Regions from separate parts of the Enterococcus massiliensis genome, predicted to be linked through region 1. Evidence: predicted binding sites of a transcription regulator. Region 1 holds the regulator's gene; the other holds the start of a gene.

The links. Region 1 encodes LexA, which represses DNA repair genes until DNA is damaged. Its sites were predicted from a motif close to CNAACANNTGTTNG; they were not measured.
Region 2: a site for LexA is predicted at 10,681-10,694, ahead of uvrB (excinuclease ABC subunit UvrB). Genes of this name have one in related genera too.

The regions. Positions count from the first base shown of each region.
Region 1 is NZ_CVRN01000007.1:1,143,893-1,159,555, forward strand. It holds gene BN1875_RS12740 (DUF1269 domain-containing protein) at 1-258, shown strand, start outside; gene rnz (ribonuclease Z) at 333-1,265, shown strand; gene BN1875_RS12750 (SDR family NAD(P)-dependent oxidoreductase) at 1,281-2,066, shown strand; gene BN1875_RS12755 (LapA family protein) at 2,076-2,441, shown strand; gene recJ (single-stranded-DNA-specific exonuclease RecJ) at 2,666-4,966, shown strand; gene BN1875_RS12765 (adenine phosphoribosyltransferase) at 4,979-5,491, shown strand; gene BN1875_RS12770 (hypothetical protein) at 5,566-5,781, opposite strand; gene lexA (transcriptional repressor LexA) at 5,903-6,532, opposite strand; gene BN1875_RS12780 (DUF896 family protein) at 6,661-6,903, shown strand; gene tkt (transketolase) at 6,985-8,979, shown strand; gene BN1875_RS12790 (glucosaminidase domain-containing protein) at 9,195-10,055, shown strand; gene cysK (cysteine synthase A) at 10,160-11,092, shown strand; gene BN1875_RS12800 (Fur family transcriptional regulator) at 11,242-11,694, shown strand; gene BN1875_RS12805 (RidA family protein) at 11,672-12,058, shown strand; gene BN1875_RS12810 (DnaD domain-containing protein) at 12,188-12,886, shown strand; gene nth (endonuclease III) at 12,886-13,539, shown strand; gene BN1875_RS12820 (PBP1A family penicillin-binding protein) at 13,584-15,663, opposite strand, start outside.
Region 2 is NZ_CVRN01000003.1:69,799-85,461, forward strand. It holds gene BN1875_RS00835 (thioredoxin domain-containing protein) at 17-550, shown strand; gene whiA (DNA-binding protein WhiA) at 600-1,532, opposite strand; gene BN1875_RS00845 (gluconeogenesis factor YvcK family protein) at 1,548-2,543, opposite strand; gene rapZ (RNase adapter RapZ) at 2,540-3,424, opposite strand; gene BN1875_RS00855 (amino acid racemase) at 3,550-4,278, opposite strand; gene BN1875_RS00860 (carboxylate--amine ligase) at 4,282-5,538, opposite strand; gene uvrA (excinuclease ABC subunit UvrA) at 5,781-8,600, opposite strand; gene uvrB (excinuclease ABC subunit UvrB) at 8,611-10,602, opposite strand; gene BN1875_RS00875 (amino acid ABC transporter substrate-binding protein/permease) at 10,854-13,007, shown strand; gene BN1875_RS00880 (amino acid ABC transporter ATP-binding protein) at 13,009-13,746, shown strand; gene dnaJ (molecular chaperone DnaJ) at 13,872-15,047, opposite strand; gene dnaK (molecular chaperone DnaK) at 15,178-15,663, opposite strand, start outside.

The sequences.
Region 1 (15,663 bases):
ATCAGCGAAGGACAAACAGGGCTGATTTTGATTGCAGACGAAGAAGACAATCGTCCCATCAATCAGGTGATCATTAACGAATTAGGCGGCGGCATCACACGCTTGGAATTAGAAGATGTGGAAGAAGAGGTCAGAAAAGCCCGGGAAGTTGAAAAAAATACGCAGGAAAATGCCAAAAAAGATTGGCAGTCAAAGCATGAAGAAAATTCAGCTACAGCCGAAATCAACTCAAATAAAAAGCAAGAAAAAGAGAACTGAAAATGATATACTAGTCCCTAGTGGTGAGAATATTCACCTAAACATCAAGTGAATTAGTAGAAAGATGGAAAAAAATGGAACTAGAATTTTTAGGAACTGGCGCCGGTGTTCCGGCAAAGCATCGAAATGTCAGCAGTATTGCTTTTAAACTTTTAGACGAACGGAATGCCGTTTGGCTTTTTGACTGTGGTGAAGGAACGCAAATGCAAATTTTGCGGACGAATATTCGCCCAAGAAAAATCGAAAAAATTTTTATCACCCATCTTCATGGGGATCATATCTTTGGATTGCCAGGACTGATCAGTAGCCGTTCATTTCAAGGGGGCAATGAAGCCCTTGAAATTTATGGACCCAAAGGCATTAAAAATTTTATCCAAACTGCGTTGAAAACTTCCCAAACTCGTTTGAGCTACCCAATAAAATATATTGAGATTGAAATTGAAGGTCTACTTTTCAAAGACCAGCAATTTCAGGTCTATTGCCACAAATTAGAGCATGGAATTACCAGCTATGGTTTTCGAATCGTTGAAGCTGACCATGATGGTGAATTGCAGGTTGCTGCGTTGCAAGAGCTAGGAATTGCACCAGGACCAATTTATGGACAATTAAAAAAAGGCATGACAGTGACTTTACCTGATGGACGAAAAATCAGTGGCAAGGATTTCGTTGGAACTGTGAAAAAAGGGCGAGTCGTAACGATTTTAGGAGATACCCGAAAAACGCAAAATGCAGTGGCACTTGCACAAAATGCAGATGTGCTGGTTCACGAAAGCACCTTTAATAAAAATGAAGCACAGATGGCAAAGGCCTATTTTCATTCTACAACGCATCAAGCAGCGGAAGTAGCAAAGAATGCACAAGTCAAGCAGTTGTTGTTGACCCATATCAGTGCGCGTTATTTAGGCAAAGATGTGTTGGGCTTAGAAGCTGAAGCACAGGAAATTTTTCCGAATACAAAAATTGTGAAGGATTTTGATGTGATTGAAATTCCTTTTTGTGAGAAATAAGGAAGGAGCGATACAATGGATTTAGAAGATAAAATCGTTTTAGTTACCGGCAGCTCTGCCGGACTAGGAGAACAAATTTGTTATGAAGCAGCAAAAAAAGGCGCTATTGTAATCACCTGCGCCCGTCGAATCAATTTGATTGGTAAAGTCAAAGACAACTGTAGCGAATTAAGCGGGAAACCCGCCTATGCTTTTCAGCTTGATGTCAGCAATCCTGAAAGTATCGAGAGCTTTTTAGAAAAAGTTGCTGAAATCGGAACAGTAGATGTCTTGGTTAATAACGCTGGCTTTGGTTTTTTTGATAACTTTGCCGATTTTGATCTAGAACAGGCAAGAAATATGTTCGAAGTCAATGTGTTAGGTATGATGTTTTTGACACAAAAGATCCTTTTAGAAATGTTGGAAGAAAAGAAGGGGCATATTATCAATATCGCCTCGATGGCTGGAAAAATGGCAACGCCCAAATCCGCGGTTTATTCAGCAACGAAATATGCAGTGTTGGGATTCTCTAACGCTTTGCGTCTGGAGTTGAAACCTTCTAATATTCATGTAACAACTGTTAATCCTGGACCAATTCGAACTGAATTTTTTGACAAAGCAGATCCTTCAGGGGATTATCTTGCGACGGTCGATGCCTTTGTTTTAGATCCTCAAAAATTAGCGGCAACAATTGTCCGTAGCATGGAAAGACCAGTACGAGAAATCAATCGGCCTCGCATCATGGAAGTGGCAGCTCGATTTTATACGTTGTTCCCGACCATTGGTGATTATTTAGCAGGCGGGATTTTTAACCAAAAGTGAGGGAAATAGATGAAAAATCAATGGCGGGCAATTTTAGGCTTTATTTTGGTTTTGATCGTTGTTTTGTTTGCCGTATTTAATACAATGCCGGTGGCAATTAATTTTGGCTTTGGAAAAATCGAGGCACCGTTAATTTTGGTGATTCTTGGTTCGACGATTTTAGGTGCGATAATTCTTTTTCTTACTTCCACCAGTACGCTATGGCAACAACGAAAAACCATCAAAGAATTAAGCAAACAATTAACGGATTACCAAGAAAATTTTCAAGAAAAAGTACAGGCAGAAGTAGCAAAAGAAAAGCGAATCTGGCAAAATCAGCAAATGGATGCTACAGAAGCAGTTCCTGAAAAAGCGATTGATGAGCCTGAGGAATAAACAAATAGATTATAAGAAAATAATTCGAACAATAGATAGAAGAAGTTCCAAAACGTCGGACTTTTAGGACGAGTACGGATTGGAGCGAAGAATTCGCTATTGTTCGTTTTTTTGTTTTCAGGCTCTTTTTTGAGTATTCAATTTATTATAAAGAAGGAAAAGATATCTGTCTTCTTTTCATTTAAGAAAAGCTTTGCTATAATTATTTGGTTGGGAGTGATTACGTGAGAAACTCAAACTATCAATGGAATTTGCCTGTTGAACAAGAGGTTTCGACAGCGTTTAAAGAAGAATTAGATAAGTATGATTTAAGTCCCTTGATTGGTGATATATTGTGGAATCGAGGAATTCAGACCCCCGAAAAATTAGCAGGATTTTTACAGCCATCTATTCAGGACCTTTATGATCCTTTTTTACTTTATGAAATGGAAAAGGCTGTAGAACGGATTCAAGATGCAATCGTCAACGGGGAACGAATTTTAGTTTATGGGGACTATGATGCGGATGGCATCACTAGTACAACGATTATGAAGGAAACATTGGAGCTCTTGGGCGCTGATGTAGCCTACTATTTGCCGAATCGCTTTACAGATGGCTATGGTCCAAATTTAGCAGTGTATCAGCAACAGATTGACGCCGGTGTGCAGCTGATTGTTACAGTTGATAACGGGGTTTCTGGACATGAGGCGATTGCTTATGCCAATTCGCAAAAGGTAGATGTAATTGTCACAGACCATCACGAATTGCCTCAAGAACTGCCAAACGCTTTTGCAATCATTCATCCACGTCATCCTAATGGTGCGTATCCTTTCAAAGATTTAGCCGGTGTTGGAGTGGCCTTTAAAGTTGCAACGGCATTACTGGATGAAGTACCACTGGAATTTTTGGATTTAGCAGCAATTGGAACGATTGCTGACATGGTATCCTTGACAGATGAAAATCGTGCGTTGGTTTCTTTAGGTTTACAAGCAATGAAAGAGTCCGAGCGGCTTGGTTTACGAGAATTGTTGACAGTCAGTGGAGTAAAATCTTCAGAAATAACTGAAACCACGGTTGGTTTTTCAATTGGTCCCCGATTAAATGCGATTGGTCGTTTAGGAGATGCCAATCCGGCAGTACAACTGCTTTCGACTTTTGATGAGGATGAAGCTAAGCAGCTTGCAAAAAATCTTGACGACATTAACGAACAACGAAAAGGACTTGTAGAAACTATTACGCAAGAAGCGTTACAGTTGGTTGATTCTCAAAACGAGGTCCATGTAATTGCCCATTCTGGTTGGCATGAAGGGGTATTAGGAATTGTCGCAGGGAAAATACTTAAAAAAACCGGACGACCAACAATTATTCTAACCATCAAAGAGAATGGACAAGCCAAAGGATCCGGTCGCAGCAGTGATGCCTTGAATTTATTTCAGATGCTGGATGGCATGCGGGAAATGTTTGTTAATTTTGGCGGTCACCACGCCGCTGTCGGTTTGACTTTGGCATCGGAGAACCTTGCTCCTTTGCAAGAAAAAATCAATCAATACATTCGGCAAAAAGAAATTGATCTTTCGAAGGGAAGTTCTCTGACAATTGATGATCGACTGACATTAGCTGATGTCTCCCTCAAATTTATCGATACCTTGAATCGCTTGGCACCTTTTGGAACAGATAACCCCATTCCGCGATTTTTATTTCAAGATGTACACGCTCAAAATAAAAAAGCAATTGGGACAGCCGGTGATCATCTGAAAATGACGTTGACCTTTGATGAACAGCCGGGTTTAGATGTTATCGGTTTCGGTTTTGGAAAACAAATTCAAGAGTTTCAAGAAACATTCGATGCTGTAGGGCAGTTGTCGATCAATCAATGGAACGGCAACCGCAAGCCTCAGTTGATGCTAGAAGATTTTGCCAGTAACGGGCTGCAATTATTTGATTACCGGGCGAAAAAAACACAGCATCAACTAAGTGATACCACAAAATCATTATGTATCCATTTTGGTAAAAAAATTCCCGAACCATTAAATTCTTATCTCAGTGGAGAAAAATATCATTTCACAGAGCTAACAGATTTTCAGCTCAAAATTCGTGGTATCGAATATCAACAGTTAGTCATCATTGATTGTCCGACCGATGCGGACACTATCAAAGAAATCGTACAGCTTAGTGAAATCAAACGCGTTCTCTTTATCTGTTCCGCTCAAGATGAAGCCTATCTTGACGGCATTGGAACACGAGAACAATATGCTCGACTCTTTAAATTTATCAATACACAGGAACAAGTAGATGTACGTTATAAGTTGCCGGCAGTAGCAGATTATTTAAAAATCCCCGAAAAATTATTAATTTTCATGATTCAGGTGTTTTTTGATTTAGAATTTGTTACAATAAACGACGGCGTTTTGAAAAAAACGATGACCCCAGAGAAAAAAGATCTTGCGATAAGCAAGGTGTATCAGAAACGATTGAAAAAAATAAAAACAGAAGAATTTCTGCTGCTGAGTGATTTAACAACATTGAAGGCTTGGCTGACAGCGTAGGAGGAAACGCGAATGGATTTAAAAGATTATATTGCAAGTATCCCTGATTACCCATCAAAAGGAATTATCTTTCGGGATATTTCTCCCTTAATGGCAAATGGGGATGCATATCGGGAAGCGACAAAACAAATCGTGGACTATGCAAAAGAAAAAAGGATCGACATGGTGGTAGGTCCAGAAGCACGAGGATTTATCGTTGGCTGTCCGGTAGCATACGAATTAGGTGTTGGATTTGCTCCAGTCCGCAAAAAAGGCAAGCTGCCTCGTAAAACGATTGAAGTGTCTTATGATCTTGAATATGGTACGGATACACTGACTCTTCATGAAGATGCCATTCTGCCAGGGCAACGGGTATTGATTTGTGATGATTTGTTGGCGACCGGCGGAACAATCAAAGCAACAATTGATTTAGTAGAAAAATTGGGCGGCGTTGTTGTTGGCTGTGCCTTTTTGATCGAATTGATGGAGCTTCACGGACGAGATAAAATCACTGGGTACGATATGTTGACCTTAATGGAATATTAAAAAAGACGAGAATCTTTGCGGATTCTCGCCTTTTTTTGAAATCAGCACACCCAATCGAGTGTGCTGAAACAGATTTATTCATAATGATAAAATTCAGAATTATTGTGTGTAGAATAGTGGTAGTGGCGTTGACGTTCAGATTGACGGAATTTTTTATCATCCCAGAAGGTGAACCATAATAAGAACAAAGGGGCAAAAACTAACAGTGTCATTTCAATCCCAAAATTGTTAGCAACAAATCCCATCAGTAAACCTAAGATAATCAAAGCAATATTTCGAATACCTTTCATTTTCTCTCACCTCGTTTAATAATACGAACAAATGTTTGTGTCTTTATTATACGAATGTTTGTTCGGTTTGTAAAGAAAAAAATAGAAATCTTCATAATTACCTTGAAGATTTCTTCAGTGATTATATTAGAGAACGGTACAAGCCGACGACTAAGCCTAAAATTGTTACATTTGGTAAAATGATTGGTTCCATAAAATCATTTTCCGGTTGAAGACGAATGTGGTCTTTTTCTTTGAAAAATCGTTTACAGGTCGCTTCATTTTCATCTGTCATAGCGATTACGACGTCTCCATTGTTTGCAATGGCTTGTTTGCGTACAATTACCTGGTCACCATCAAGTATGCCGATATTCATCATACTTTCACCGCGAATCGTCAGCATGAACAAGCTGCCGGAATCATTGGCAAGATTAGGTGGCAGTGGAAAAAAGTCTGAAGCTTCTTCTACCGCTAAAATCGGTTCACCGGCGGTAACAACGCCTAAAAGAGGAATAGTATCAGGCTGAACGCCGATTTTTTCTAAACCTAAGGGAGTAAGCTCAATTGCGCGAGGTTTTGTTGGATCTCGCAGAATCAACCCTTTTTTTTCTAATCTAGATAAATGTCCGTGCACTGTTGAGGTCGAGGACAGGTTGACAGCTTCGCCAATTTCGCGAACGGTTGGGGGATAGCCTTTTTCAGTTACACGGGCATGAATGAATTTTAACACTTCGATTTGTCGACTTTCTGTGCGTTTCGCCACATCATGCACCCTCTTTCATTTTCTAAATTTAGTGTACCATAGCCATACCAATAAATCAAACAAACGTTCGCTTTTATTGTGGTTGTGTTTTTGACTGATTTTTTATAAGATAAGAGAGTAAAAAAGGAGGTAATCCAGTGCTGTCTAAAGAAAAATTAGCGCGTATCAATGTGTTGGCACGAAAAAAGAAAACAGGTGTGCTGACAGCTGAAGAAGAGAAGGAACAAATTCTTTTAAGAGAAGAATATTTAGAGTCATTTCGTTCGGGTATGCGGCATCATATTGAGGGGATGAAAGTAATCGATCCCGAAGGTAATGATGTTACACCGGAAAAATTAAAAGAAATTCAAAAAAAGAATGGTCTGCATGATCGTTCATAAAGGAATTGCAATTTGATGTGTAATCCTTTACAATGAGAGTATCAATAAAGGTAAAAAAAACCTAAATAGGAGGAAATAAAATTGTTTGATAAAGTTGATGAGTTAGGAGTCAATACCCTGCGGACGTTGAGTATTGAAGCCGTCCAAAAAGCGAATTCTGGACATCCGGGGTTACCGATGGGAGCAGCACCAATGGCGTACGCTCTTTGGACCAAACATTTAAAAATTAATCCAAAAACATCTAGAAATTGGGTAGACCGGGATCGTTTTGTATTGTCAGCAGGGCATGGTTCTGCATTGCTCTATAGCTTACTCCATTGTGCAGGCTACAATGTAACGATTGATGATTTGAAGGGATTCCGTCAATGGGACAGTAAAACACCCGGACATCCAGAAGTCAACCATACAGACGGTGTGGAAGCAACAACAGGGCCTCTAGGTCAAGGAATTGCTATGTCAGTTGGTATGGCAATGGCGGAAGCTCATTTAGCTGCGACCTATAATCGTGATAAATTTGCTATCATGGACCATTACACTTTTGCTCTTTGTGGAGATGGAGACTTGATGGAAGGCGTTTCTCAAGAAGCAAGTTCCATGGCTGGACACATGAAATTAGGGAAATTAATCGTTTTATACGATTCGAATGATATTTCTCTTGATGGTCCTACGTCAAAAGCATTCACTGAAAATGTTGGCCAACGATTTGAAGCCTATGGTTGGCAACATCTTTTAGTGAAAGACGGCAATGATTTAGAAGCAATTTCTAAAGCTATCGAAGAAGCGAAAGCAGAAACAGATAAACCAACATTGATTGAAGTTAAAACGGTGATTGGTTATGGTGCACCAAAAGAAGGAACTTCTTCTGTACATGGCGCACCAATCGGCGAAGATGGCATCAAGGCTGCTAAGGCGGTTTATGGTTGGGAATACCCAGATTTCACTGTTCCTGAAGAAGCAGCTGATCGCTTCAAAGAAACGATTGAAGTGCGTGGTGCAAAAGCAGAAGCAGAGTGGAACCAACAATTTGCTGCATATGAAAAAGCGTATCCAGAATTAGCTGCACAATTTAAACAAGCCTTTGCTGGTGAGCTTCCTGAAAACTGGGCAGAAGGATTGCCTGTTTATGAGGAAGGAACAAGTCAAGCGAGTCGTGTATCAAGCAAAGAAATGATTCAAGCCCTTTCCCAAGCTGTACCAAGTTTATGGGGCGGTTCCGCAGATCTATCTGCTTCCAACAATACAATGGTTGCAGCGGAAAAAGATTTTGAACCAGGACAATATGAAGGCCGCAATATTTGGTTTGGCGTTCGTGAATTTGCAATGGCGTCAGCCATGAATGGGATTCAATTACATGGGGGCACGCGGGTTTATGGAGGAACTTTCTTCGTATTTACAGATTATCTGCGTCCTGCAATCCGTTTAGCAGCTTTGCAAAAAGTACCGGTAACTTACGTTCTGACACATGATTCAGTTGCAGTAGGAGAAGATGGACCAACTCACGAACCAATCGAACAATTAGCCAGCGTTCGTTGCATGCCTAATGTGCAAGTTATTCGTCCAGCAGATGGGAACGAAACCCGTGCAGCATGGAAAATTGCGATGACCTCAACTGACGTACCAACGATTCTTGTTTTAAGCCGACAAAATCTGCCAGTCTTATCAGGAACAGCAAAAACAGCAGATGAGAATGTCGCAAAAGGCGGTTACGTGTTGTCTCCTCAAAAGGGTGAAAAGCCTGAAGGAATTCTAATCGCAACTGGTTCTGAAGTTGCTTTAGCAGTTGCGGCACAAGAAGAATTGGCAAAACAAGGAAAAGATGTTTCTGTTGTTTCTTTGCCAAGTTTTGAATTGTTTGACGCACAAACAGACAGCTACAAAGAATCCGTCTTACCAAAAGCAGTAACGAATCGGGTAGCGATTGAAGCAGCTGCACCATTTGGCTGGGAAAAATATGTTGGCTTTGATGGGAAAATCATCGCTATTGATCATTTTGGTGCATCCGCTCCAGGGAACAAGATTTTGACTGAATTTGGTTTCACTACGGAAAATGTGGTTGCTACCTACAATTCATTATAGAGCCAAAATATCTACGAAAAACTCCGGTTTCCCGGAGTTTTTTTATCGTGTTTTTAAAAGTTTTTTCTTTCGTTTCTTAAAATTATTTCGATGAGGTTAGTTTTATTAAATAAATATTACAGCAATTATTTTGTTTGTCGTTTTATCGGAAAAGTCGTATAATGAAAAAGTTAAGAAATGGGAAAGTTTTTTTAAAGACTTACGGAGGTTGTTCTATGAATCAGTATCAAACAAGAAGTCAACGACACCAGGCGAAAACCGCCATAACATTCAAAATAAATAAAAAATCGATTGCGACAGTTGTTGGAACGGGCTTGTTGGTAACCCCCAGCGTCCTAGCTTTGAATCCTGCAACCGCTAGTGCTGCCGAATATCAAACAACAAATGATGTGAATACGTTTATTGAGCAAATCGGCTGGTCAGCAGCAGAAGTAGCAAGTGCCAATGATCTTTATGCTTCAGTGATGATTGCACAGGCTTTATTAGAAAGCGGTAATGGAACCTCCATGTTAGGAAGTGCTCCTTACTATAATTTATTTGGGGTCAAAGGTTCTTACAATGGACAGTCGGTTTATCTGCCCACGCAAGAATATCTAAATGGACAATGGGTAACGATGAACGAGCCTTTCCGTCAATACAACTCATATTGGGAATCTTTCCAAGACCATGCGAATGTATTGCGCAGCACGAGCTTTTCAACCGGTACTGCCCATTATTCAGGAACATGGAAAAGTAATACTTCCAGCTATATGGATGCGACTGCGTATCTTACTGGTCGTTATGCAACAGATCCCGGCTACAATCAAAAATTAAATTGGTTGATTCAAGCCTATAATTTGACGCGATTTGATACGCCATCTAATGGAGCACCATCGGCGACGACGGAAACACAAACGACAGAGACCGCACAAACAACAACGGCTTCAGCTTCTACAAGTACTGGAACCTATACGGTGGCTTCTGGGGATACATTGTGGGATATTGCTTCATCTTACGGGTTAACGGTCGATCAATTGATGTCGATGAATGGATTAACCAGTGATGTTATTATGGTTGGACAACAATTATCTGTTTAAAGAGGGAAAGCCGAGTTTTGAACTTGGCTTTTTTTAATGCAAAATATTCGCAAGAACGCAAGACATTGGTTATGATTAAATTAGTTAAATAAGGAGGAATTTCTATGTTGAAAGTACATCAATCTATTACCGAGTTGATTGGACACACACCTATCGTGAAGTTGAATAATTTGGTTCCAGAAGGTGCAGCAGATGTTTATGTAAAACTGGAATTTTTTAATCCTGGTAGTAGTGTGAAGGATCGGATTGCATTAAGCATGATTGAAAAGGCAGAATCAGAAGGCAAACTTCATCCTGGAGACACAATTATTGAACCAACTTCAGGGAATACGGGCATCGGTTTATCGATGGTTGGCGCGGCAAAAGGGTATCGTGTGGTTATTGTTATGCCGGATACAATGAGTATTGAACGTCGTAAATTAATGCAGGCGTATGGAGCAGAATTGGTCTTAACACCTGGTGCAGAGGGGATAAAGAAATCGATTGAAACGGCTAAAGAATTAGCAAAAGAACATGGCTATTTCCTCCCTTTGCAGTTTGAAAATCCCGCAAATCCGGATATCCACGAAAAAACAACTGGGAAAGAAATCCAAGAAGCTTTTGGTGTACAAGGATTAGACGCTTTTGTTGCGGGAATTGGAACTGGGGGCACGATTACTGGGGCTGGACGTGAATTGAAACGTGTCTATCCGCAAATCCATATCTACGGTGTTGAACCGGCAGAATCTGCGATTTTAGAAGGAGGTAGTCCTGGTCCTCATAAAATCCAAGGAATCGGAACTGGATTTGTACCGGACGCATTGGATACCAGCGTATATGATAAAGTTCTTGCAGTCACCAGTGATGATGCAATGGCAACTGCACGAGAAATGGGAACCAAGGAAGGAATCCTGGTTGGAATTTCTTCTGGCGCAGCAATCAATGCAGCATTGAAGGTTGCCAAAGAATTAGGTGCAGGCAAACGCGTGTTAGCAATCGTTCCGGACAATGGAGAACGTTATTTGTCTACCGCTCTTTATCAATTTGATGAGAAATAAGAAAAGGTGAACAACAAATTTATTGAAGACAGCAAAAAGCAAAGATAAATTTTGTTTTTCCGGCTGTCTTTTTTTGTGTAGAAGCTAGAAATTTTAGCTTGAAAATAGTATGATGAGAATACTAAATGGAAGGAATAGGAGGAGCACAGATGGAAAGTTCAGTGCTTGAACAAGCTGTTGAACAATTAAAAAAAGATAATGTGCGGATCACTCCTCAACGGTATGCCGTTTTACACTATCTGGTAAAACATCATTCCCATCCTACAGCCGATGAAATTTATCAAGCAATTGCTGCCGATTTTCCTAATATGAGTGTCGCAACAGTCTATAATAATTTACGCTTGTTTACCGATATCGGTTTTGTTCAGGAAATGAAATATGGGGATGCCTCTAGCCGTTTTGATTTTTCATCAAAGCCGCATTATCATGCGATTTGTCAAAATTGCGGCAAGATCGTTGATTTTTATTATCCGGGACTTGAGGATGTTGAAATGGCGTCTAGTCAGTTGACAGGTTTTGAAATCAATGAGCATCGGTTGGAAGTTTATGGACTATGCCCAGAATGTAAGGAGAAACGTGATGAAAATAATTCAAACACCTAATGCCCCCGCTGCGATCGGACCCTACGTTCAAGGGAAAATCGTCAATGGTTTTTTATTTGCTTCTGGTCAAATTCCTTTAGATCCACAAACGGGAGAAATTGTTGGAACGACGATTCAAGAGCAGGCTGCACAGGTTTTTAAAAACATTCATGGAATCTTAGAAGCAGCTGGGATAGCAGAAAAAGATGTGGTCAAGACCACGTGTTTTTTGAAAAACATGGAGGATTTCGTCCCTTTTAATGAAGTCTATGGAAAAGCCTTTTCTGCAGGTGATTTTCCGGCCCGTTCAGCAATCGAAGTTGCACGATTACCAAAAGATGCTTTAGTTGAGGTAGAAGTTATCGCGGCTGTTCCTCAACGATAAATCTGAAAATAGGGATGCTTTAAAAAGCAGGGTTGCTGCCCATTACCGGTAGCAATCCTTTTTTGATAAGCTTTGGGTAGTGAATTTATTTGCTATGAAGTATACTAGGGAAAGAAAGAGGAGAAGTGCATGATATCTTTAAAAGACTACTTGGAAAGCGGACAAACGACTCTTGCTAACCTTATTTTAGCCAATTACCGTCGAATCGGTATGACGAATGAAGAATTTTTGTTTTGGCTACAGCTTTATCGCCATCATCAAATGGGAAATGATTTTCCCGACCTGTCCATCGTGGCAGATGATTTACAGATGAAGCAGCCAGAAATTTTGCTGTTGCTGAATCAACTAGTAAAAAAACAATTTCTTACGATTGAAACGATTACAGATGTTTATGGAAAAAAAAATGATCGCTATAACTTTGAACTTATATTTGATAAGCTAGAACAATTAATGACCCAACAGCAACAACAAACAGTGAATCAGGAAAAAGAAGATAAGGTAACTACACTGTATCGAACTTTTGAAGAGGAATTTGGGCGTACTTTATCACCGATTCAATATCAACGAATCGGGCAATGGCTGGAAGAAGACCATTACAGTCCAGAGTTGATTTTATTAGCATTAAAGGAGGCTGTTTTGAATCAAAAATATAACTTTAATTATATCGACTCTATTTTATTGAGCTGGGAAAAAAACCAGATAAACACGAAAGAGCAAGTCGATGCGGAACGAAAGAGAAGAAAACGGCAGCAAATGCAAAAAGAACCTACTGCAACAAAACAATTACCCAAAGTTTCATTACATAATTGGTTAGATGGTGATGACTAATGTTAAGTAAAGAAAAAACCCAAGAAGCCATTCATTTGATGGCTGAAATGTTTCCCGATGCCCATGGCGAGTTACAGCATGAAAATGCGTTTCAGCTATTGATTGCAGTAATTTTGAGTGCACAAGCGACAGATGTATCTGTCAATAAAGCGACGCCTGCTTTATTTCAAGCTTTTCCTACACCGGAAGCATTGGCAGAAGCACCATTAGAAGAAATCATTGAAAAAATTCGTACTATCGGATTGTATCGCAATAAAGCTAAAAACATTAAAGCTTGTGCGAAGATGCTTTTGACGGATTTTGAGGGTAAAATTCCTAAAACCCGCGAAGCATTAATGCAGTTGCCCGGTGTCGGTCGAAAAACGGCAAATGTGGTATTGGGGGATGCGTTTGGGGTGCCTGGAATTGCAGTGGATACCCATGTAGAACGAGTATCTAAACGATTGCGTATTTGTAAACTGAATGCCACGGTTCTCGAGGTAGAGGAGACCTTAATGCGCAAACTTCCTAAAGAAACATGGGTTGATGCCCATCATACGATGATTTTCTTTGGCCGCTACCATTGTACTGCGCGCGCCCCAAAATGTGCCAGTTGTCCACTGTTGTTCATGTGTCAAGAGGGAAAAGAACGGATGAAGGGGAAAATAAATTAAAAAAATCACTGACCGCTTTTTCTGGGTCAGTGATTTTTTGGCTCTTATGAATCGTTATCACCATTATTGCCGCCATTTTCGTTATTACCAGGGTCGCCTCCAGGGTTGTTTTCTTCCGAAGAGCTGCTACTTGGTTCAGTGACACTGCTGGAAGGAGGCGTTGTTTCTGGCTGTGAACTTGATTCACTGGATGATGACGATGGTTGCGTTTCTGAAGAGCTTTCTGTGGAACTCTCGCTGGTCGTACTGCTTTCGGTACTTGAACTGCTTGATTCCGTTGTTGTTGTCGAAGTAGAGGATGGCACAACTTGCGGTTGATAGTTGTCTTCCCAATACAATTCGCCGCCTACACGAATCAAATCATCAGGCAATTTCCAGTCTTTATTGTCCGCACTTGCAGAAACGTACTGCATCAATTCACGATAGACATCAGTGGCAACATGGGTAGATGAATCGGTAATTGGTGTCAGCTTTTCATCCTGATCATAACCGGTCCAAACGGATAATGAATATTGTGGTGTGTAACCTACGAAAGTAATATCGGGATAGACACCTTGCGTTTGACCGATTTTTTCTAATTGATCATCTGTATAGTTAGAAGTTCCGGTTTTTCCTGCTTGAATCAAACCATCGATCAACGCATTCGTACCGGTTCCTTTAGTAATAACATCTTTTAAGACGTCCGTCACCATATAAGCAGTTCCTTCATCCATGGCTTTTTTACCACTTGGTTTAAATTCATCCACAGAGCCGTCTTGGTAAACAATTTTGCTGACATATTGCGGTTCATAATACATACCGCCGTTGGCAAATGCTGCATAAGCCGCAGCCATTTTTAAGGACGAAGCTCCGTACTTTGTGCCATCCTGCGTATCCGTATTACTAGAAATCGCATTGGATTGAACGATGGATTTATAGCTGATTCCTAAACCACTGAGAAAATCAGCAACTTTATCGCCGCCAACCTCATCAAAAAGTTTCGCTGCCGGAACGTTTCGAGATTCATACAATGCGGTTCGTAAGCTGATGGAGCCCATATACTGATTATCCCAGTTTTTTACATCGATATCGGTGCCTTCGTATTGATAAGGACCATCCACAATCGTTTTACCAGTAGAGTATTTTAATTCTTGGAAGGCAGGACCGTAATCAGTGACTGGTTTCATCGTTGAACCAAAGTCCCGACTGGTGTTCGTCGCGCGGTTGTATCCAAACACCACATCATCAGAAATATTCCGTCCGCCGATTTGTGCTAAAACCTTCCCTGAATTTGTATCCACCAATGTACTGGCAACCTGCATTTCTTCATCAGGGTAATCGATATAGTCCTCACTATTAACGATATCATACAACCGATTTTGCGCATTCATATCAATGTTCAAATGAACTTCTAAGCCATCAGTGTACACATCTTTCCCAGTTTTTTCTGAAATTTCAGCAATTGCTTCTTTGATATAGTTGTCAGCAACTTTTGAATTAACTGCTTTTTTCTTCAAGGATTCAAAATCAACCAAACCATCATCGATTTTTGTAGCTTTTGCTTTTTTGTATTCTGCTTCGGTAATTTTATCGTTGTCCAACATGGTATACAAAACAGTATCTCGGCGTTCCTTGGCTTGTTCCGGATTTTGATAAGGATCATAATAACTTGGTGCTTGAGGAATACCGGCAATCAATGCGGTCTGAGCAAGGGAAAGATCTTTTAATTCCTTGTTGTAATACGTTTTTGCTGCGGTTTCCATTCCATACACGCCGTTTGAAAGATACACTTTATTGATATAGTAGGTCAAAATTTCCTGCTTGGATTTTTTCTGTTCCAATTGCAAAGCCAGCCATGCTTCTTGTGCTTTTCTTTTCAGCGTTTGATCAGAAGCCTTCGTTGAAAAGAAAGAAAGCTTAATCAACTGCTGAGTCAGGGTGCTGGCACCTTGCAACCCGCCAGTGGTGACGTTTGACAGGGCAGAACCGGCAATCCGAATGGGATCCACACCGATATGTTTATAAAATCGGCGATCTTCCACTGAAACAATCGCATCCTCCAATAGTTGAGGAACATCTTGCGGCGCGATTTTATCACGACTTTCTGAACCTAAATCCATTAGAAGGTCACCATTTGTAGCGTAG
Region 2 (15,663 bases), on a different contig from region 1:
AAAAGGAGGCGAAAAAATGGATACTTCAGAAATCAATTATTTAGAAACCAATGCCGATGTCGGAGTTAAAATCGGTCCTACAGATGCACCAGTCGCCATCATTGAATTTCTTAATCTACGATGCCCCTATTGCCGTCAATGGTTTACCGCTTCAAAAGACATTATCGACCAGGCAGTAAAAGAAAAGAAAGCCTATCGAGTCATCAAACTTTTTGACAAAGAAAAAGAAAGTCTGCAACGGGGGAATGTGATGCACCGTTACGTCACAAAAGGAGATATTGAAAAAGCCTATCAAGATATCAACCGCATTTTTGATACACAAGATCAGTGGGGAGAGTTAACACTGGAAGAAGTCGAAACCTTCGCGGAAGAACAGTTAGGTTTAGAGAATTACGAAGATACACTGACCACCAAAGCAATCATTGAAGAAGCGAATCGTGCAAATATCAAATTTGTACCGACAATCATCATCGGCAATAAAATTTTTGATGAGTCGATTGAACCGGAACAGTTAAAAGACTATCTTAATGCAGCTCTTTTGAAGAGATGAAAAAAATGCAAGAGGCTCTTTGACGTTTGTCGAAGAAGTCTCTTGCATTTTATACTTTTTCCCGCAGATTTTCTGCAAATTCATTAATTTTACGAATCCGATGGTTGATCCCTGATTTGGAGATTGCTCCGGAGGGAATCATTTCTCCCAATTCCTTAAGACTAACCTCCGGATGTTCCAGACGCAACTCAGCAATTTCCTGTAATTTCTCCGGCAAAGCCTGCAGACCGACCCGCTGTTCGATAAATTCGATATTATCAATTTGTTTTGAGGCGGCATCAATCGTTTTATTCATGTTGGCCGTTTCGCAATTGACCAAACGATTGACTGAATTACGCATATCCCGAACAATTCGCACGTCCTCAAATTTCAACATTGAATTTGTTGCCCCAATCAAGGTTAAAAAATCCGCAATCTTTTCAGCACCTTTAAGATAAGAAATAAACCCATTCCTTCGTTCCAGCATTCGAGCATGCAGTCCATAATAATTTAACATGTCACATATATCTTGATTATGCTCTTCATAAATAGAATAAATTTCCAAATGGTAACGACTGGTTTCCGGATTATTGACTGAACCGGACGCCATAAAAGCCCCCCGCAAATAGGAACGCATTTTTTGCCCATTTCCCATAATCTCATCGGAAACATGAGTATGAAACATCATGCCATCCATAATATCCAATTCATTCAATACCCGTTGTGTTTCTTGCTTTAAGCGTACGATATAAACATTATTCTTTTTTAATTTCATTTTTCGCCGTACGAGCAGTTCACTGCGCACTTGAAAGTGATCCTTCAACAGAGAATAGATTCGTCTGGCGATTGCAGCATTTTCTGTTTGAACATTCAAAACAAATTGATGATTGGTCAAACTTAAAGAACCGTTCATCCGAATCAAAGCGGCTAGTTCAGCTTTGGCATGTTCCCGATGGACTTCTAAGCCGGTCAATTCTTTTTTTACATCAGCAGCAAACGACATCTAATCCCCTCCTCTCTATTTTGCACCGTAGACGATTCGCAGCAATTCCTCCGCTACTTTTTCGCCATCATGGAAGACCCCGCCATCATGCAGCTTTAAAAAGTCAGTGGAGACCACGCGGCATTCTTCCGCCCGCAGTCCTTTAAAATCGTGCTTAACCTGAAGCAGGTATTCGTCATAAATTTCCGGGTCCATATACCCCTCTGGCACCTTTTCTGTATTGACCAGCACGGTGTCAATAAATTGTTTTCCTAAATGTTTGTGCAATACCCGCACATGATCCGCATCTGTAAAGTGTTCGGTTTCACCTTTTTGCGTCATGATATTGCAGATATAGACGGTTTCAGCCTGTGTTTCTATTAACGCTTGACCAACTTCACTGATCATTAAATTAGGCAAAATACTAGTAAATAAACTCCCCGGTCCAAGTACGATCATGTCCGCATCCATAATGGAAGAAACCACTTTACGCGCTGCTTTTGGTTCTCGATTTCCGTGTTGATTCCGCACAAAAACCCGATCAATGGTTTTACGATCCAAAGCAATTTTTGATTCGCCAACTGCTTCCGTTCCATCGGCAAAAACGGCATGCAAAACTAACGGTTCTTCACTTGAAGGGTACACGTGACCGTCGACATGCATCATTTTTGTTAATAATTGAATGGCTTCATAAGTACTTTCCCGCATTTCAGAAATCGCAGCAATAATCAGATTCCCTAATGCATGATTTGCTAGAAATTTGTCTTCTTTTTTAAAGCGATATTGAAAAATATCTCCATACAATTTCGGCATATCCGATAAAGCCGCTAAAACATTTCGTAAATCCCCCGGCGGTGACATTGCGATGGAGTCGCGGATTTCGCCGCTGCTACCCCCATCGTCAGCAACCGTTACAACTGCTGTAATGTCTACCCCTTGATTGCGCAAACTTTTCAAAATAACCGGTAAGCCGGTTCCACCGCCGACAACGACGATTTTTGGTTTTCGAATACGATAGGTTTTCATTTTCATGAACGGTTCACCGTCTCTTTACGTTTATCTTTATCCCGGTGAGTGATATTAACCTTATAGTCTTTGGCTAGTTCTTGACCTACTCGTTCTGTCAAAGCCACTGAACGATGCTGTCCGCCAGTACAGCCGATAGCAACTGTCAAACTGCTTTTTCCTTCATTCACATACCCGGGCATAATCGTTTGTAGCAAGCCGATAAAACGTTGATAAAATTCTTCTGTTTCATCAAAGGACATCACATAATCGTAAACCGGTTGATCCATGCCGGTAAGTGGTCGCAAATCTGCAATATAATGTGGATTAGGTAAGAAACGAACATCCATCACAATATCTGCATCGATCGGTAACCCATACTTGAAGCCAAAAGAAATCATCTCTACCCGAAAGCCGTGTTCGTTCGATGTTTTAAATGCACCATTGATTTTTTCCCGCAATTGTCGCGGAGTCAAACTGGTTGTATCAATAATAATGGTTGCCTTCGTTTTGATATCATCAAGGATTGCCCGTTCTTTACGGATTCCTTCCGTAATCAAACCATCCATCGCCAAGGGATGCGCTCTGCGGGTCTCCTTGTAACGAGAAACCAATTCCTCATCAGAAGCATCTAAAAATAAAACCTGTGTATCGATAAAATTCGTATTTTCAATATCCACCAGCATACTTTGAATTTCTTCGAAAAAAGAGCGGGAACGTAAATCCACCACTAACGCAATTTTAGTTATTTTCCCTGATTCTTTAATTAACTCCCAAAATTTTGGAATCAATGAAGGTGGCATATTATCGATACAGAAAAAACCCATATCTTCAAAACTCTGGATGGCTACCGTTTTTCCGGCACCACTCATTCCGGTAATAATGACTAATTGTAAATTATCTTGCATAATCAAAAAACTCCCTTCAACAGCATCACCTATTCAATACATTATAACATTCCGGGCGTGTCTTTGCTACGAAATTCCATCGTATTCATAAAAAAAGAGCCAAAATCAATTGACTCTACTCGTGTCTATTTAAGTTGGTTCTCTTTTTTTGCTCGTCGATCCTGTAATGCGCGTGCTATCGTCCGGTCAACTAAAATTGATTGGGCATCGATTACCGGATACGGATTGTTCTCGGTGAATTCTTCCATCAAAGAAAGCTCGGTACAGCCTAAAACGATTTTTTCGCAGTGGTATTTTTCGACGACTTCCTGCAAAATTTCAAAATACAAGGTCTTATTCAAAAAATCATTTTCTTTGATGTCTTGGTAAATCAAATGATTGATTTTTTTCTGTAGAGAAGCGTCAGGAATCAGGACATCAAAGCCTGCGACCCGTAATTCTTTCTCATAGACCCCCGCCTTAACACTCCCTTCAGTGCCTAAAAAAGCGATTTTGCCAGAAGCTTGCTGCTTTTGCAACTCCACCGCCGCTTCTCGTGGCATATGCAATAAGTCAATCGGTGTCGCTGCCTGCAGTTCATCAAAGAAATAATGTGCCGTATTGCAAGTCAGCACAATAAAATTCGGCTTCAGGAGATTTTGCTTGGCAATGTCATCCAACAAAAAAGGCATAGGATTTTCTGCCGTCGTATCCAAGATATACGCTGTGCGGTCAGGGACCGTTGCGTGATTGAACAAGACATAATTCAAATACTCCTGATCCTTATGGGCTACTGTTCGATGATTCAGAAGGCGGACAAAACTCTCTGTCGCCATCGTCCCCATGCCACCTAAAATACTAAAAAAATTCTCCACAAGCTATCCTTCTTTCACATTAAAGTACGTTTTGAAGCGCTTGATGTAATTATGGAACATGTATTTCATCAAGAACCAGCGTTTGAAAGACTGGTCCTTTTCATAAAAGACGGTCGTTCCCCATCTACCATCTCGAATCAATTTTTCGGCAAAGGCTTTCCCCGCATTGTCCCGCGCATATTTTTTAAATGTTTTTTTCGGTACTCCTAGCCAAACTTTCGCTTTCGGAGAGTCAATAGTGCCATATTCTGTTTCTCGAAAAACAGAAGAATAAATTAGGTCTTCCGTAATGTATTTTGCCAGATTATATCCGCTCAATGTTACAAAAAAGCTACTTCTTCCTTGACGTAAATTAATTTCGAACAATTTGTATTCATCATCCCGGACATCATACTTCAAATCAAAGTTCGCAAATCCAACATAATGGATTTTCGTCAAAAACTCCTTAATCGTTCGATAAATCTTTTCATTATAGTCTGGAACGATTACCACATAATTTCCTACGGATGCGGGAGTTGGATCTTCTAATAATGGGTGTCCTAAAACCATCATACGAACGTTTTGATGTTGATCGACATACGCATTTAAAACCCGCATATTGCTATCATCCCCAGGAATAAAATCTTGAACGATCATCTCGCTGGTATAGCCGGCTTTATATAAACGATCTAAAATCATGTCAAACTCAGCTTGATTATCAATAATAAACGCTTTTTTGCGTCCTTCAAATTTAACAGACAACCATTCTACACTGTTCGCTGGTTTTAATGCGACTGGAAAATCAAACGGCAACGCTTGATTTAGTTTCCCCTCTACCACCATTTCTTTTGTTACAATCAAGGTCTTAGGATAAGGCAGTTGATATTCCTCACAGACTTCATAAAAACTTACTTTGTTGATCAGTCGCTTGAAAAGTGAGTAATCATTGGCAGCAAAAACAAAATAAGGCGCCAAGTCCTCCTTATGTTGCGACAGTAATTCCGCATAACCGTCTCCGCAAGCGATCAACAGGTACTTCCTAGAAGGATCGTTATAGGTATTCTTTGCCAGTTCTAACATTTTTTCAATAAACACTGGATCTTTATCAAAGCCATCCACCACATGGACATCGACGATTTGGCTATATCTTGTTGGTGCCAACTGATTTGATGCATAAGCGACAGAAGTCATGCCATATTCTTCATGAAAGGCACGAGCCATTCCATAGACATTCATATCGCTTCCTAAAAGAATCGGAATAAAGTTGTTTTGATCATTCATTTTACACACTCACTTCTACTAACTGATTCAATGATTTCTTGAAATATACAACAATCATAATACCATAAAGAAAAAAGCAATCAAAGTGCTGAACTTCGATTGCTTTTTTCAATTTTGAACGGATAGAACTTATAGGACAATAATTCAACCAAAAATCGTTGAGTTATCCCCTTGTGTGCATTCTAACCGAGTTGATTTCCAGTGACAAGTTCTTGAAAAAACAGTTAAGAAAACTTTAAATTTTATTTCAAAACTTTTTTCAAATACTGCCCGGTGTAACTTTCTTCCACGGCAGCGATCATTTCCGGTGTTCCTTTGGCAATAATCGTTCCACCGCCATCCCCGCCTTCTGGGCCAAGGTCAATCACATGATCTGCGGATTTGATGACATCCAGATTATGTTCAATCACTAATACGGTGTTCCCAGCGTCTGCCAATCGTTCTAAAACATGAAGCAAACGCGCGATATCATCCGTATGAAGTCCCGTTGTCGGTTCGTCAAGAATATAAAAGCTCTTGCCGTTTGAACTTTTATGCAATTCGCTGGCAAGTTTCATTCGTTGCGCTTCTCCCCCGGATAAGGTCGTAGCAGGTTGTCCCAGTGTGACATACCCCAAACCAACATCCACAATTGTTTGCAGTTTTCGATAGATTTTAGGAATATGTTTAAAGAAATCAACGGCATCTTCCACTGTCATATCCAAAATTTCTGAGATATTTTTCCCTTTGTAATGCACTTCCAACGTTTCTGAATTATACCGTTTCCCATGACAAACTTCACAAGGAACATAGACATCCGGCAAAAAGTGCATCTCGATTTTTATGATTCCGTCCCCTTTACAGGCTTCGCAGCGGCCACCCTTAACGTTAAAACTGAAACGTCCTTTTTTATACCCTCGCATCTTTGCTTCATTGGTTTTCGCAAAAAGATCACGAACATCGTCAAAAACACTGGTATAGGTAGCAGGATTGCTTCGTGGTGTCCGACCAATTGGGCTTTGATCAATATCGATGATTTTTTCAATCTTTTCGTAGCCAGTCATCGTTTTGAATTTTCCCGGCTTATGAGAGTTACGGTTGATTTTTTGCGCCAAAGCTTTTTTCAAAATCTCATTGACCAAGGTGGATTTTCCTGAACCGGAAACGCCGGTAACCGCAATAAATGAGCCTAACGGAAATTCTACCGAAATATTCTTCAAGTTGTTTTCACTAGCTCCGGTGATTTTAAGTTTTTCACCATTTCCTTTGCGGCGTTCTTTCGGTACAGGAATGACTTTTTTCCCGGATAAATATTGTCCTGTCAATGACTTCTTATTTTTCGCTACCTGCGCCGGTGTTCCCGCCGCAACGATTTCACCGCCGGCATGCCCGGCTCCTGGTCCCACATCAATCAAATAATCTGCTGCCCGCATTGTATCTTCATCATGCTCTACAACAATCAAGGTATTTCCCAGATCCCGCATTTTTCGTAAAGAATCCAATAAACGATCGTTGTCTCTTTGATGAAGACCGATAGACGGTTCATCCAAAATATACAATACACCCGACAGATTGGAACCGATTTGGGTCGCTAAACGGATCCGTTGTGCCTCTCCCCCAGATAAGGTACCGGCAGCTCGACTCAGGGTCAAATAATCTAACCCAACATTCCGTAAAAAGCTTAAACGGTCATTGATTTCTTTCAAAATAGGCTTGGCAATTACTTTTTCTGTTTCTGAAAGCGAAACCTTCTCAAAAAAGGCCAAACTATTATTGATGGCAAATTCGCTCACTTGACCGATATTTGTTTCATTGATTTGAACTGATAACGCCTGCGGATTCAACCGGTATCCACGACACGCTTGACAGGTTAATTCAGTCATATAAAGTCGCATTTGTTCCCGAGTGAAATCACTATTTGTTTCATGGTACCGGCGTTTAATATTCGTCAATACTCCTTCAAAGGCAACTTCAACATCCCGTACACCGCCAAAATCATTTTCATAATGAAAGTGGAAAGTTTCTCCATTTGATCCCTTTAAGACGATTTCTTGATGTTCTTCTGGCAATTCCTCAAAAGGTGTATCCATATCAATACCAAAACTGTCACAAGCCTGCTCCAACATTTGAGGGTAATATTGCGAACTAATTGGATTCCAAGGAATGATTGCTCCTTCATGTAATGTCTTGGTTGTATCTGGAACGACTAAATCCACGTCCACTTCCAGTTTAATACCTAAACCATCACATTCTGGACAAGCTCCAAATGGTGCGTTAAACGAAAAGAGTCGCGGTTCAAGCTCCCCAACTGTAAAACCACAATAGGGACAAGAGTAGTGTTCACTAAACAGCATTTCTTTTTGACCGATTACATCAACGACCGCATAGCCCTCTGCTAAATGCAGTGCCGCTTCAAAGGAATCAAACAGTCGAGAGCGAATGCCTTCCTTCACAACAATCCGATCAATGACAATACTAATTTCATGTTTTTTATTTTTTTCTAATTCAGGGACTTCTGAAATATCATAAATTTCGCCATCTACTCGAACCCGAACATAGCCTTCTCGCTGAATTCGTTCAAAAACTTTTTTATGCTGTCCCTTTTTTTGATAAACGATTGGAGCCAAAATTTGGATCTTCGTTCGTTCAGGTAGCTCTAATACTTCATCCACCATTTGTTCCGCAGACTGACTGGTGATCTCAATATGATCATTGGGACAAATCGGATGTCCAACCCGAGCAAATAACAGCCGCAAATAATCATTAATTTCTGTCACCGTTCCGACTGTTGAACGAGGGTTTTTACTGGTAGTCTTCTGATCGATAGAAATTGCCGGACTTAGACCATCAATACTGTCCACATCTGGTTTATCCATTTGCCCCAAAAACTGCCGAGCATATGCCGAAAGACTTTCCACATAGCGACGTTGTCCTTCTGCATAAAGTGTATCAAATGCCAATGAGCTCTTCCCAGAACCGGATAAACCAGTGACCACCACCAGTTTATCCCGGGGAATCGTTACATCAACATTTTTTAAATTATGTGCACGCGCACCGTGAATCACGATCTTATCATTTGCCATTGTTTTCCTCCTACTCAGACGCCTTTAATTCTAAAATGGTATCCCGTAATGTTGCAGCCGTCTCAAAATCTAACGCTTTGGCTGCGTCCTTCATTTCTTTTTCTAACTTACTCAATAAAATGGCTTTTTCTTCTCTTGATAAATCTTCAAAAGAAGTCGTTTCATAAGCTTCATCTTCTTCAGCCACTTTGGTGATTGAAATCAGATCGCGAATTTCTTTAATAATCGTCTTAGGAACGATGCCGTGTTCTTCATTATACTTTTGTTGAATCGAACGACGGCGTGCTGTTTCATCAATTGCTCGCTGCATCGAATCCGTCATTTTATCCGCATACATAATAACTTTCCCATCGGAATTTCGGGCTGCTCGTCCAATCGTTTGGACTAAAGAACGCTCACTACGCAAGAAGCCTTCTTTATCGGCATCTAAAATCGCAACCAAAGAAACTTCTGGTACGTCCAGACCTTCCCGCAATAGGTTGATTCCGATAAGAACGTCAAATTCCCCTAATCGCAAATCGCGAATGATTTCCGTTCGTTCCAACGTTTTGATATCACTGTGAAGATATTTAACCTTGATTCCTAATTCTTTTAAGTAATCTGTCAAGTCCTCTGACATTTTTTTCGTCAAAGTCGTCACAAAGACGCGCTGGTTCTTTTCAGACCGAGCATTGATTTCTCCAACCAAATCATCAATCTGTCCCATAATCGGACGGACTTCGATAACTGGATCAAGCAAACCAGTCGGACGAATAATTTGTTGAATGACGGTATCTGTTTGTTCCGCTTCATAAGGACCCGGTGTTGCCGAAACATATACAATCTGATTGACATGTTCTTCAAATTCCTCCAAACGCAAAGGACGATTATCCAATGCAGAAGGCAAACGAAAACCATAATCCACCAACATTTGTTTTCTCGCCCGGTCACCATTATACATGCCGCGCACCTGCGGCATCGTTACGTGAGATTCATCTACAACTAATAAAAAATCTTCTGGGAAGAAATCGATTAATGTATATGGCGGTTCTCCTTCTTTTCTGCCATCCATATGTCGGGAATAATTTTCAATTCCAGAGGTATACCCCATTTCTCGCAGCATCTCTAAATCATAATTTGTCCGCTGTTCCAAGCGTTGTGCTTCCAATAATTTATTTTCACTTCGTAGGACCTCCAAGCGATCTTTTAATTCGGCTTGAATAGACGCAATCCCGTGTTCTAAATAATCTTCATTGGTAACAAAGTGAGTTGCCGGGAAAATCGAAACATGTTCTGTTTCTGATAAAATTTCACCGGTCAATGCATCCACTTCACGGATTCGATCGATTTCATCACCAAAAAATTCGATTCGTAATGCCCGTTCATCCCGAGATGCGGGGAAAATCTCCACCACGTCTCCACGGACACGAAAACGCCCCCGCTGAAAATCAATGTCATTCCGTTCGAATTGGATATCGATCAAATTACGTAACAGCCGATCACGAGAAATTTCCATACCGACCCGTAAAGAAACTACCTGCTTCTGGTATTCGACTGGTGAACCCAAACCAAAAATACAGGACACAGATGCCACAACGATTACATCATTGCGTTCCAACAAAGCACTGGTCGCCGAGTGACGCAATTTGTCAATTTCATCATTGACACTAGAATCTTTTTCAATATAAGTATCACTGGATGGAACATAAGCTTCCGGTTGATAGTAATCATAATAACTAACAAAATATTCCACCGCGTTGTTTGGGAAAAATTCTTTGAACTCACCATACAACTGCCCAGCCAATGTTTTATTGTGGGCAATGATCAACGTCGGCTTGTTCACTTCTTTGATCAAATTCGAAATGGTATAAGTTTTTCCGGTTCCGGTCGCTCCTAATAAAATCTGGGCTTTCTTCCCTTCAACCACACCTTCAACCAATTCTCTAATGGCTTCCGGCTGATCCCCGGCAGGCTGATATTTTGAGACTAATTCAAATTTATGGGAGGTTTCTCTCTCAATCATCTAACATCCTCCTTTATTCCTTCATATTAAAAGCAAAGAAAATAAACACATTTCTCACTGCGCTATATTATATCATAGCGAACATACTTTCGCTAGTTTTCTGACTGAATCTCGCTTTTCCGAATGTAAGATTTCTTAACATCTTCTGTTAGCATTCTTGGTATTTTTTTATTTATTCCTTACTTTCTCTTGTTTAAGAGCGCTTTAACCCGTATAATATCCTCATATTCAAAAAAATAGGAGGATACGAAATGAAGAAACGAACACTTCTGCTCTCGTTGGCAGCATTAATGGTAGGTCTCTTTACACTAGGCGGAAAAGAATCGGTCGAAGCTGCCGAGAAAACCTATAAAATCGGAACCGATCTCACATTTGCGCCCTTCGAGTTCCAAAATGAAAACAATGAATATGTCGGTATTGATATCGACTTATTAAATGAAATTGCAAAAGATCAAAATTTTTCAGTCGATTTGCGACCGTTGGGCTTTGACAGCTCTATCCAAGGCGTCCAATCCAACCAACTAGACGGGATGATTGCCGGGATGAGTATTACCGACGAACGGAAAGAGTCCTTTGACTTTTCCGAACCTTACTTTGATAGCGGCATCCAAATGGCCGTTCGTGCAGACGAAGAATCTATCACCGATTATGATGGACTAAAAGGAAAAACGGTTGGTGCAAAAGTCGGCACAGAAAGCGCCACTTTTTTAGAAGAGAAGAAAGAGACCTATGGATTCAAAGTAAAAGTTTATGATGCAGCAGACGGGCTCTATGGAGCATTACGCAACAATACCGTACAGGCAATTTTTGATGACTACCCTGTGTTAGGTTATGCTATTTCAAATGGGGAAGAATTCAAACTCATCGGCGAACCGGAACAAGGAAATTCTTATGGTTTTGCAGTAAAAAAAGGTGAAAACAGTGAGCTCTTAGAAAAATTCAACAACGGCTTAAAAAAACTTAAAGAAAACGGCCGCTATGACAAAATTGTTGCAACCTATATCGCAACAGAAAGCGGAGACGATTCCGCTACAATGAAAAAAGTTGAACCAAAAAAAGAAGAATACATTATCGCAAGTGATTCCGCTTTTGCCCCTTTCGAATTTAAAAATGAAGAAAATGAATATGTCGGTATCGATGTCGACTTAATGAAACGAGCGGCTGAATTACAAGGCTTCAACATTAAATTTAATTTTATCGGCTTTTCCGGTGCATTACAGGCGCTTGAAGGCAATCAAGCAGACGGTATGATTGCCGGGATGAGCATTACTGATGAACGGAAGGAGTCCTTTGATTTTTCTACCCCCTATTTCGAAAGCGGAATTCAAGTCGCTGTAAAAGAGGGCAATAAATCAATCAAATCTTATGATGATTTAAAAGACAAAAAAGTTGGCGCAAAAATCGGTACGGAAAGCGCAGATTTTCTTGAAGCAAACAAAGATAACTACGGCTACACAATAAAACTGTACGATGCGGCGGATCAGCTTTACGAATCCGTGAAAGGCGGACAAATTGATGCTATGATGGACGATTATCCAGTTATCGGCTACGCCATCAGCAATGGACAAAAATTAACAACTCCTATCAAACGCGAATCTGGTGGTGAATATGGTTTCGCAGTGAAAAAAGGGCAAAATCCTGAATTACTTGAAATGTTTAATGAAGGAATCGCCGAAATGAAACGAACCGGCGAATACGAAGATATCCTCGCAAAATATATTTCAGATGGCGCCGCTCCTGTAAAAAAAGCCAACGAAAAAACGATTTTCGGGTTATTAGAAAATAACTGGAAAGTCTTACTGGAAGGGCTCGGAAAAACGATTGCATTGGCCTTGATTTCCTTTGCTCTAGCTCTAGTGATTGGGATTATTTTCGGACTGTTCAGCGTTGCACCAATCAGAGCTTTGCGGACTTTTGCTTCCATATACGTCGATATCATTCGCGGTATCCCAATGATGGTTCTGGCGTTCTTCATCTTTTTCGGGTTGTCGGATGCAATCGGCATTACGATTCCTGATTTTGCAGCAGGCGTCATCACCCTAACCTTGAATGCAAGTGCCTATATCGCTGAAATTGTTCGTGGCGGTATCAACGCTGTCCCTGTTGGGCAGATGGAAGCCTCCCGCAGTCTCGGTATGCCTTACACTCGCACCATGCAAAAAATCATTTTACCGCAAGCAATCAAAATTATGATTCCTTCCTTCGTCAATCAGTTCGTTATTTCGTTGAAGGACACGACCATTATCTCCGTCATCGGCGTGGTAGAACTATTGCAAACAGGAAAAATCATCGTTGCACGAACTTCACAAAGTACCAATGTTTATCTGATTATCGCGGTCATGTACTTGATCGTCATCACGTCACTGACAAAATTGGCAAAAGTTTTAGAAAAGAAGGTGAAATAAGATGGCAGAAAAAATCTTAGTGGAACATCTTGTTAAAAAATATGGTGACAATACCGTGTTAAATGATATCAGTATCTCAATTAAAGAAGGCGATGTTGTCTGTGTCATCGGTCCGTCCGGTTCCGGAAAAAGCACCTTTTTACGTTGCTTGAACCGTTTAGAGGAACCAACCAGTGGAGATATCGTCATTGATGGTGCTCATTTAATGGATAAGAATACCAATATCAATCTTATTCGGCAACATATCGGTATGGTTTTTCAACATTTTAACCTTTTCCCCCATTTGACCGTTTTAGAAAATATTGTTTTAGCGCCAATGGATCTTAAGAAAAACAATCGTAGCGAAGCGGAGAAAAAAGCGCTGGAATTATTGGATACCGTTGGACTAGCAGATAAAAAGGATATGTATCCTGATAAATTATCTGGCGGTCAAAAACAGCGGGTTGCTATCGCTCGCGCTTTGGCAATGAACCCTGATGTTATGTTATTTGATGAACCTACCTCTGCTCTGGATCCAGAAATGGTCGGCGATGTGTTGAACGTAATGAAAAAATTAGCAAAACAAGGCATGACAATGGTTATCGTCACCCATGAAATGGGCTTCGCCAAAGAAGTAGCTAATCGTGTTCTCTTTTGTGACGAAGGAAAATTCTTGGAAGATGGAACACCAGACCAACTGTTCAATGCTCCTAAGAACGAACGAACCAAAGATTTTCTGGACAAAGTTCTAAATATTTAATCTTTCTTGTGAAAGTCGGTTAATCCCTGACTTTCACAGTTTTTTTTGCAAAAAAATAAGTAGAAACAACGCCAAACAGTCGTCATTTCTACTTATTTTTTATGAACAGGAAGTCGATTGATTACCTACTTCTTTTTTCCGCTGAAGGCGTCTTTCATTTTATCAAAAAAACCTTCTGCCTGCTGTTCACTGATTTTTGTACCACTAGCTTCCGCAAAGCTACGCAATGCGTCTTTTTGCGCATCATTCAGATTTTTTGGTGTAAGGATTTTAACGCGGACTTGTTGATCGCCATTGCCACCACCACGTAAACGAGGTGCACCTTTTCCACGAAGACGGAAATTAGTTCCCGTTTGTGTACCAGCTGGAATTTTCAGTTTCACATCTCCATGAACAGTCGGCACATTGATTTCATCACCAAGTGCTGCTTGGACAAAGTTTAATGGCAATTCATAGTAAATCTCCGCACCATCCCGATCGAAGATATCACTTTCTTCAACTCGGAAAACAACATAAAGATCCCCATAAGGTCCACCGTTTTGTCCGGCTTCCCCTTGATTTGCCAAACGCATTTGTTGCCCATCTTCTACCCCTGCAGGGACATTGACTTTCACTTCATGGGCTTTCTTTTCGTGTCCAGCACCGTGACAAGTTGGACATGGTTCTTTGATTTCTTTCCCAGTACCATGACAGACATCACAGGTTTGACGACTCATTACACGACCAAGAGGCGTTTGTCGTTCCACATTGATTGAACCAGAACCATGACACTTATGACAGGTTTCTGGCTGGGTACCGGGTTTTGCTCCGTTACCGCCACATGTATGACAGGTTTCTTCCCGATTGTACTTGATCGGTTTCTCCACACCAAAAATTGCTTCTTCAAACTTCAAGTTGATCGAATACTGCAAATCGGCTCCTTGTCGGGGCGCATTGGGATCAGCCGAACGACCACCGCCACCGCCGCCAAAAAACGATTCAAAGATATCTTCAAATCCACCAAAACCGCCACCGGAAAAGCCACCATAATTACCGCCGCCAAATCCACCGTAGCCGCCACCGCCACCATAATTAGGATCTGTACCAGCGTGTCCATATTGATCATACGCTGCTCTTTTTTGCGGATCGCTCAGAATTTCATAGGCTTCGGAAATTTCTTTGAATTTATCTTCTGCATCAGCCTCTTTGTTAATATCCGGATGATACTTTTTGGAAAGCTTGCGGTATGCCTTTTTAATTTCATCATCCGAAGCCCCTTTTTGCAATCCCAGGACTTCGTAATAATCTCGTTTTGTTGCCATAGGCTTCCCTCCACATTTCTTGTTTTAACCACTTGTGTATTTTATCATATTTCTGTCATAAGCCAAATCATTCTTAATAAATCATAAGAAAAAGCCAAAGGATGACTTTGGCTTTTTCTTAGCGAGTTACTTATTTGTCATCGCCGTCTACTTCTTCAAAATCAGCATCGACAACATCATCTGCGCCGCCTTGCGCTTCTTCTGGATTTTCTTGTGCTTGTTGTTGCGCTGCTTGTTCGTACAATTTAACCGTTAAGTTTTGTACGATTTCGTTTAATGCATCTCGTTTTGTTTTCATTTCTTCGATGTTATTTGCTTCAACTGCAGCTTTCAGTTCATCCCGAGCATCTTCCGCTTTCTTCACTTCTTCTGCATCTACTTTGCCTTCTAGATCTTTCAATGTTTTATCAACAGTGAATAACAACGCATCTACATCATTACGAAGATCTACTTCTTCTTTGCGGGCTTTATCTGCTTCAGCATTTGCTTCAGCATCTTTCACCATGCGATCGATTTCTTCATCTGAAAGACCTGAAGAAGATTTGATGGTGATTTTTTGTTCTTTTTGTGTTCCCAAATCTTTAGCAGAAACATTCACGATACCGTTCTTATCGAT